DNA from 2 places in the Promicromonospora sp. NPDC050880 genome. Region 2 is predicted to be linked to the other one. Evidence: riboswitches for the same ligand, from Rfam matches in the RefSeq annotation. Region 2 holds a riboswitch; the other holds the start of a gene.
What was found. A riboswitch is a leader RNA that binds a small molecule or an ion and turns the genes downstream of it on or off. The one in region 2 is predicted to bind FMN.
Positions count from the first base shown of each region.

Region 1 (4,399 bases), on a different contig from region 2:
GCGGGCGTGCAGGACGAAGGGTCCCAGCTCGTCGCCCTGGCCCTGGCCGCGGCCCCTCTGGAGGGCTCGGACGCGCGCTGGCTGGACCTGTGCGCCGGCCCGGGCGGCAAGGCGGCTCTCCTGGCGGCCCTGGCCGCGCAGCGCGGTGCCCGGCTCGTGGCCAACGAGGTGGCCCCGCACCGCGCCCGCCTGGTCGCCGGCGCGCTGGCCGCCCTGCCGGACGGCGCCGTCGAGGAGGTGCGCACCGGCGACGGCCGCGAGGTCGGCGTCGACGAGCCCGGTGCCTACGACCGGGTCCTGGTCGACGCGCCCTGCACGGGCCTGGGCGCGTTGCGCCGTCGGCCGGAGAGCCGGTGGCGCCGCACGCCGTCGGACCTCGCCGCCCTGACGGGGCTGCAGCGCGAGCTGCTGACGAGCGCCCTGGACGCCGTCCGGCCCGGGGGAGTGGTGGCGTACGTGACGTGCTCGCCGCACCTGGCCGAGACGCAGCTCGTCGTGGCGGACGTGCTGCGCCGCCGGGACGACGTCGAACGCCTGGACGCGCCCGCCGTGGTGCGGTCGGTGGTGCGCCCGGACGCCGAGATCCCGCTGGGCGGCCGGGACGACGTGCAGCTGTGGCCGCACGTGCACGGTACGGACGCGATGCACCTGACGCTGCTGCGCCGGACCGCGTGACGGCCGGGGCGGTCCCGCCCGCCCCGGCCGTGGCCAGGCGGTCGTGGTCAGACGCCCGCCGGCGGCCACACCCCGATGATCACGGCCATGACCAGCACCGTGACCAGCTCGTGCGCGAGGTTCAGGGTGGTCAGGGCCGGCGGGCGGCCCTCGAAGGCGTCGTGCGTGATCATCCGCGCCGCCGTGAACCCGATCCAGAGCAGCACGCCGGTCACCACGGCCGCGGAGAGGAAGCCGCCCTGGTAGAACTCCCACGAGATGTAGACCGCACCGGCCAGCACCCAGGCGGTCAGGAAGCTGACCAGCACCGTCACGACGATGGGCCAGATGCCCGCGGCCTGCGCCGCCTTCGGGTCGACCCGGGCGAGCCGCATCCAGCGGGTGCCGAACACCTTCGGCGTGTACCAGACCGAGCCCACGACCAGCGTGGACAGGGTGGCCGCCACAACAGCCCAGTAGTTCACCTCGGGGATCATCGTCGCTCCCGGTCCGTCGGTGGCGCGCGGCGCGTGGCAGCGGGGTGCGCGCCCTAGGCTTGGCATCATGGCAGCCCTCATCGCCCCCAGCATCCTGTCCGCCGACTTCGCGAACCTGGAGCGCGACCTCGGCCGGATCGCCGACGCCGACTACGCCCACGTCGACGTCATGGACAACCACTTCGTGCCCAACCTGACGCTGGGGCTGCCGGTCTTCGAGCGGCTCGCGAAGGTGTCGCCGGTGCCGCTCGACGCCCACCTCATGATCGAGAACCCCGACCGGTGGGCGCCGGCGTTCGCCGAGGCGGGGGCGGCGTCGGTCACGTTCCACGCGGAGGCCGCGCAGGCGCCCGTGCGCCTGGCGCGCGAGCTGCGGCGGCTGGGGTCGCGCGCGGGCGTCGCGCTGCGGCCGGCCACCCCGGTGGAGCCGTTCCTGGACCTGCTGGCCGAGATCGACATGATCCTGGTGATGACCGTGGAGCCCGGCTTCGGCGGCCAGTCGTTCATCGAGGGCACCCTGCCCAAGATCCGGCGGGCACGCGAGGCCGTGAGCGAGTCCGGGCTGGACGTGTGGATCCAGGTGGACGGGGGAGTGTCGCGCGACACGATCGAGCGCGCGGCCGACGCCGGCGCGAACGTCTTCGTGGCGGGCTCGGCGGTGTACGGGGCCCAGGACATCCCGGCGGAGATCGCGACGCTGCGCGAGCTCGCGAGCAAGCACGTCCACTGACGCGTGACGAGGCTGGCACGCGCCGTCGTGCCTGACCGTGAAAATAGTGTGCCAAGCGCGTCGTGCCCACCCCGACGGCCGGGCGAGCCCAGGGGAGAGGCCCCGGTGACGAGGGGACCGGCGTCCCTGTGACGCAGGCCATGGTCGCGTGCCGCGCGAGGTGTGGCATGCTGGCGATCAGCAGTACGCACACACGTGCTCCGGGGTCGGTGAAATTCCGAGCCGGCGGTGACAGTCCGCGACCCGGGTCCTTCCTTCGGGAGGGATCCGGTTGACCTGGTGGAACTCCAGGACCGACGGTGAAAGTCCGGATGGGAGGAAGCACGTGCGGCGTCGGCCGTCCTGCGGACGTGCGGCGCCGTGACGCCGTACGCGCGGGCGGGACCGGTCCGGTCCTCGTCCGCGTACCCGTCGTCCGACCCCGGAGCGCCGACGCTCGGGAAGGACGGCATGACCCAGTCGCAGAACAGCTCGACCGCGCCCACCGGCCCACGTGCCGCGCCGCCCGTGGCCTCCGCACCGGACCGGGGCCCGGCTGGGCCGGACGCCCGCATCCTGGAAGCCGCGATGCGCCGGGCCCTCGACCTCGCCGCGCAGGGCCCCGCCCACGGCCCCAACCCGCGCGTCGGCTGCGTGCTCCTGGACGCCGCAGGCCGCACCGTCGCCGAGGGCTTCCACCGCGGAGCCGGGACGCCCCACGCCGAGGCCGCCGCGCTGGCGGCCGCCCGGGCGGGCGGCGTCGACCCCCGGGGCACGACGGCGGTCGTGACGCTGGAACCCTGCGCCCACCACGGCCGCACCGGACCCTGCGCGGACGCCCTGATCGAGGCCGGCGTGGCCGCCGTGCACGTGGCGGTCGAGGACCCCAACCCCGTGGCCACGGGCGGCGCCGGGCGCCTGCGGGCCGCGGGCATCCCGGTCGCCACGGGCCTGCTCGCCGCGGCGGGGGAGGAGCTGCTGCGTCCGTGGCTGCGCGCCGTGCGCACGGGGCGGCCGTACGTGACGCTCAAGCTCGCGACGTCGCTCGACGGACGCGTCGCCGCGGCCGACGGCACCAGCCGCTGGATCACCGGGGCGGCTGCCCGCACCCACGCGCACGCGGTCCGCGCCCAGGTGGACGCGATCGCCGTCGGCACGGGGACGGTGGCGGTCGACGACCCGGCTCTCACGGCCCGCACCGTGGACGGGAGCCTCTTCGAGCACCAGCCTCTCCGGGTCGTCGTCGGCCACCGCACGGTGCCCGACGGAGCCCGCCTGCGCGGTCCGGGCGGCCCCCTGCTGCACCTGGCGACCCACGACCTCGACGCCGCGCTCCGGGAGCTGGGCGGGCGCGAGGTGCGGCACCTGCTCGTGGAGGGCGGCCCCGCCCTGGCGACCGCCCTCCTGGCCGCGGACGCCGTCGACGAGCTGCACGCGTACGTGGCCCCTGTGCTGCTCGGTGCGGGTTCCCCGGCCGTCAACGACCTGGGGGTCACCACGATCGGCGAGGCCGCACGCTTCACCACCCACGACGTCACGCGGCTGGGCGACGACATGCTGCTCGTCGCCCGTCGTACCGACCCCGCAGGGGCCCGGCCCGGTACAGCCGGCCGCCCCGGCGGGCACACCGAGGAGGAGATCTGATGTTCACCGGAATCGTCGAGGAGCTCGGCTCCGTCGTCTCGCTGGTCCGGCCCGACGGCGACCCCGGCGGCGGGCCGGCGCCGGACGCCGTCCTGACCGTCGCCGGCCCGCTCGCCACGTCGGACGCCCGCCCGGGTGACTCGATCGCCGTCGACGGCGTGTGCCTGACCGTCACGTCGGTGGCCGACGGCGCTTTCGTGGCCGAGGTGATGCCCGAGACGCTGCGCCGTACGTCCCTCGGCGCCCTCGCCCCCGGGGACCGGGTGAACCTGGAGCGGGCCCTGCTGGCCCACGGCCGCCTGGGTGGTCACGTGGTCCAGGGCCATGTGGACGGCGTGGCGACGCTCGCCCGGCGCACGCCCGGGCCGCGCTGGGACGACCTGGCGTTCACCGCGCCGGCGGCGCTGACCCGCTACGTCGCCGAGAAGGGCTCGATCGCCCTGTCCGGGGTCTCGCTGACGGTCACGTGGGTGTCCGACGAGGGCTTCGGGGTGTCGCTCATCCCCACCACGCTCGCCGCGACCACGCTCGGCGGGCTGGCCCCGGGCGACGTCGTGAACGTGGAGGTCGACGTGCTCGCCAAGTACGTGGAGCGGCTCCTGGCGGCTGGTGCGGTCGGCGGTGTCCCGGGTGGGGCGGCGGACGTGGCCGCCGGGACCGGGACGCCGGCCGGTGCGACGACCGGAGCCGGGCGATGAGCGGGGCGCTGCGGCCCACGGCAGGGGCGGTGGACGTCGCACGGGGGCCGGTGGAGCAGGCTCTCGCCGAGCTGGCCGCGGGCCGCCCGGTGCTGGTGGCTGACGACGCCGGGCGGGAGAACGAGGTCGACGTGGTGCTCGCTGCGAGCACGGCCACGCCCGAGTGGGTGGCCTGGACGGTGCGGCACTCGTCCGGC
Region 1 covers NZ_JBITFV010000022.1:1,977-6,375, reverse strand. Annotated here, with positions in the region: gene ACIBBF_RS23330 (RsmB/NOP family class I SAM-dependent RNA methyltransferase) at 1-675, shown strand, start outside; gene ACIBBF_RS23325 (DUF1761 domain-containing protein) at 723-1,151, opposite strand; gene rpe (ribulose-phosphate 3-epimerase) at 1,219-1,881, shown strand; FMN riboswitch at 2,073-2,210, shown strand; gene ribD (bifunctional diaminohydroxyphosphoribosylaminopyrimidine deaminase/5-amino-6-(5-phosphoribosylamino)uracil reductase RibD) at 2,332-3,504, shown strand; gene ACIBBF_RS23310 (riboflavin synthase) at 3,504-4,202, shown strand; gene ribB (3,4-dihydroxy-2-butanone-4-phosphate synthase) at 4,199-4,399, shown strand, end outside.
Region 1: it holds a riboswitch for FMN, as region 2 does, so the genes downstream of both, ribD (bifunctional diaminohydroxyphosphoribosylaminopyrimidine deaminase/5-amino-6-(5-phosphoribosylamino)uracil reductase RibD) here and pnuC (nicotinamide riboside transporter PnuC) in region 2, are expected to answer to the same signal.

Region 2 (4,399 bases):
CCGATGCCGCTGATCTCCGGGAAGGACTGGTTGTACTCGTCGCCGTAGCGCGCCGCCAGGGCGGGCGTGCGGCGCGGGCCACCGCCGCCGACCAGCACCGGGATCCTGGCCTGCACGGGCTTGGGCAGCGCCGGCGAGTCGGTGATCTGGTAGTGCTCGCCGGAGAAGGAGAACTTCTCGCCGACGGGCGTGCCCCAGAGGCCGGTGACGACGGCGAGCTGCTCCTCCAGGATGCCGAAGCGCTTCTCGGGGAACGGGATGCCGTAGGCGCTGTGCTCGGCGGCGTACCAGCCGGTGCCCAGCCCGAGCTCGACGCGCCCGCCGGACATCTGGTCCACCTGGGCCACCTGGATGGCCAGCACGCCGGGGTGCCGGAACGTGGCCGACGACACGAGCGTGCCGAGCCGCACGGTCGACGTCTCCCGGGCGAGGCCGGCGAGCGTGACCCAGGAGTCGGTGGGGCCGGGCAGACCCTCGCGGCCCATGGCCAGGTAGTGGTCGGAGCGGAAGAAGGCGCTGAAGCCCAGTCGCTCGGTCGCCTGGGCGACGGCGAGCTGGTCGTCGTAGGTCGCGCCCTGCTGGGGCTCGGTGAAGATGCGCAGGTCGAGTGTCACGTCTCGCAGACTACGCTCACCCCGTGACCGGGATCCGCTGGGGCAGCCTCGCCACCGTCGTGGGCGGTGGGCTGATCTTCCTCGTGTGCCTGCTGGGCGTGGTGCTCGGTCATCCGTGGGCCGCTGTCCCCGGGGTGCTCGCGCTGCTCATGGCCGTGCGCGAGGTGCGCTACCTGCGCAGACTCCGGTCGGGCAAGATCCCGTCCCAGGAAAATTAGCGTCGCGCAGGTCACGGTTTGCTCAAGGAGTCTTCACGGGGCTCGGGGGGCACGCGGTAGCCTGCCTGGCATGACCGCCGTCCGTACCCACACGCACGCGCAGGCCGTCGACGCTGCGGTGGACCTGTTCACTCGGCAGGGGTACGAGGGAACCACCGTCGAGGAGATCGCCGACGCCGCCAAGGTGAGCCGCGCGACGTTCTTCCGCCGCTTCCGCTCCAAGGAGGACGTGGTCTTCGCCGACCACGAGCTGCTGCTGGAGGAGGTGGTGGTCATGCTGGCCGCCACCCGGCCCGACGCCCGGGCCAGCGAGGAGTCGGGGCACGACCTGGGCCGCGCCTGGGACCCCGACGTGGACCCGTACCTCGAGGTGTGCCGCGCGGCGCGCATGGTGTTCGACCACCACGTGGGCCAACGCGAGACGTCGCTCGCCCGCTACGCCCTGCTGCAGCAGGTCCCGGCGCTGCGCGACCGGGAGCTCATCACGACGCACCGCTACGAGCGGGCGTTCACGCATTACCTGCGCGACACCCTGCCGCCGGAGCGGTCGGCCTCCACGGCGTCGATCGCGTTCGCGGCGTCCGTGGTCGCGGTGCACAACGCGATCCTGCGGCGCTGGCTGCGCACGCCGTCGCTCGACCTGCGCCCCGAGCTGGAGGAGGCGTTCGCCGACCTGCGGCGGGCCGCCGTCCTCGGCACCTCGGCCAGCCCGCTGGCCGCCGACGGCGCCCCCGCGTCGCGGCGCGTGGTCGTCACCGTGGTGGAGGGGGTGGCCGGGCCCGACGAGGTGGCCCGCGCCGTCCGCGACGCCCTGGTCTGACCGGCCCGGCCCGTGTGGCGCACCGGACATCCCGGGCCCGTTCCCGGGGGAATGCACCCATGGCATCCTGTGTTCCGCTAGAGATCGTGCAGCAGCAGTTGCACACGTGCTCCGGGGTCGGTGAAATTCCGAGCCGGCGGTGATAGTCCGCGACCCGGGTCGTTCCTTCGGGAGGGACCCGGTTGACCTGGTGAGATTCCAGGACCGACGGTGAAAGTCCGGATGGGAGGAAGCACGTGCGGCGCGCTCCGCCGACCCCTCGGGGTCCCGGCACCGTGCCGTCGTCGGCGCCGTCGTGGCGCGCCGGCCCTCACCCCGGAGTCCCCGTGTGCGGACTTCGGAGAGGGAAAGAGACATGGACTGGTTCCGCGCCGCCTACGACGCGACGTTCCTGGTCGGCGACCAGCAGATCTACTGGCGCGAGGTCGTCGGCAACCTGTTCGGCCTGGCCTCGGCCCTGGGCGGGCTGCGCCGCAAGGTGTGGGCCTGGCCGGTGGGCATCGTCGGCAACGTCGTGCTCTTCACCGTCTTCATGGGCTCCTGGTTCGGCGAGACGGGCCGCGCCGACATGCTGGGGCAGGCCGGGCGCCAGATCATGTTCATCGCCGTCTCGGTCTACGGCTGGTACCGCTGGCGGCAGACGCAGCGCACGGGCGGCGTCGGCACCGTGGCCGTGCACCCGGCCTGGGCCTCCTGGCGGGCCCGCGTCGGCCTGGTCACCGGGATGCTCGCCGGGACCCTGCTCCTGACCCCGCTGTTCCGCGCCCTCGGCTCGTACGAGCCGGTGTGGGCCGACGCCTGGATCTTCACGGGCTCCGTGCTCGCCACCTACGGCATGGCCAAGGGCTGGGTCGAGTTCTGGCTGATCTGGGTGGCCGTCGACCTGGTGGGCGTACCTCTGCTCTTCTCCGCCGGGTACTGGGCGACCGCACTGATGTACGTGATCTACGGCGTGTTCACCCTGGTCGGGTTCTTCGCGTGGTGGCGCATCAGCCGGCGGGAGGGCACGGGCCGGGCGGCCGTCGCCGCACCTGCCTGAGCGCCGGGGCGTGAGACGCCGTATCGCTTGACCTGAGATCCGGTACCGGAGCACCATGGAGGCATGACTCAGACTCCCGGGGTGACGGCGCCCGCCTACGACGTCTCGCAACCGCTCGACATCGACTTCGCCGGCGCCTTCGCCGACGTCACGGAGGAGGAGCGGGCCTGGCAGCTCGCGGTCCGCCGGTTCGTGCAGGACGAGGTCCTGCCCGTCATCGACGGCTACTGGGAGCGGTACGAGGTCCCCATGGACCTGCTCAAGCGCATGGCCGAGCTGGACTTCCTGCGCGACGGCGTGGACGTGCCCGGCTTCCCGAAGGTCTCGAAGATGGCCGAGGGCCTGGCCGCGATGGAGATGTCGCGCGGTGACGGCTCCGTGACCACGATCTGCGGCGTGCAGGGCGGCCTGGCGCTGCGCTCGATCGTGATGCTCGGCTCCGACGAGCAGGTCGAGAAGTACGCCGGGCCCATGGCCCGGGGCGAGATCCTGGGCGCGTTCGCGCTGACCGAGCCCACGCACGGCTCGGACTCCGTGGGCCTGGAGACCTCCGCCGTCAAGGAGACGCGCGACGGCGTCGAGGGCTACGTGATCAACGGCGAGAAGAAGTGGATCGGCTTCGGCTCGATCGGCGACATCTCGGTGGTCTGGGCCCGTGGCGAGGACGGCCAGGTGCACGGCTACATCGTTCCCCAGGACACCCCGGGCTACGAGGCGACGACCATCCAGGGCAAGGTCTCGCTGCGCGCGATCCACCAGGCGCACATCGTGCTGAACGACGTGTTCGTCCCGGCCGAGAACCTGCTGCCGAAGGCGCGCTCCTTCAAGGACACCGGCCGCGTGCTGTTCGCGACCCGCCTCGGCGTGGCCTGGGGCGCCGTCGGGCAGGCCATCGCCTGCTACGAGGCCGCCGTGGCCTACTCGCAGCAGCGCGTGCAGTTCGGCCGCCCGCTCGCGGCGAGCCAGATGGTGCAGGAACGGCTGACCAAGATGCTGTCGATCCTCACGCAGATGCAGCTCCTGGTGAAGCAGATGACGCGGCTCGACGAGGCCGAGCAGCTCACCGGCCCGCAGGCGTCGCTCGCCAAGTACACGTGCACGCGCGGCGCGCGCGAGATCGCGGCGATCGCCCGCGACCTGCTCGGCGGCAACGGCATCCTGCTGGAGAACCGGGTGGCGCGGCACTTCGCCGACATCGAGGCCCTGCACACCTACGAGGGCACCGAGAGCATGCAGGCCCTCATCATCGGCCGCGAGATCACGGGCACCAGCGCCTTCGCCTGAGCCCTCCGCGCGGGGGCGGGGTAGGGGAAACCCGAGACCCGGGCCGTGGGGTGACGGCATGTCGCGCAGCCTGCGCGTCCGCCTAGTGTCGTGCCTATGACCAGCGATGACGGCCCACCCCGCACCCTCGCGGACCACGTCGCCCCCGCGCTCACCTCCGGGGCGGCGTTCTTCCAGGCCCCGTACCACCCCGCGACCCGGCGCGCCGTCGCCGCGCTGGCCGTGGGGTGGGTCTGGCACCTGACCGCGGGCCTCGCCCTGTGGATCCTCGTCCTGGTCTCGTCGGGGCTGGTCCCCGCCCTGGGCGTCGGAGTGCCGCTCCTCGCCCTCGGGCTCCTGCTCGCGCGGCGGTTCGGGACGGCCGAGCGCGCCCGCGTCGCCCGCCAGACCGGCATACGGGTCGCCGCCCCGCAGCCGGGGCCGC
Region 2 covers NZ_JBITFV010000005.1:75,276-79,674, reverse strand. Annotated here, with positions in the region: gene ACIBBF_RS11050 (LLM class F420-dependent oxidoreductase) at 1-614, opposite strand, end outside; gene ACIBBF_RS11045 (hypothetical protein) at 638-832, shown strand; gene ACIBBF_RS11040 (helix-turn-helix domain-containing protein) at 903-1,652, shown strand; FMN riboswitch at 1,755-1,892, shown strand; gene pnuC (nicotinamide riboside transporter PnuC) at 2,008-2,691, shown strand; gene ACIBBF_RS11030 (acyl-CoA dehydrogenase family protein) at 2,755-3,975, shown strand; gene ACIBBF_RS11025 (sensor histidine kinase) at 4,072-4,399, shown strand, end outside.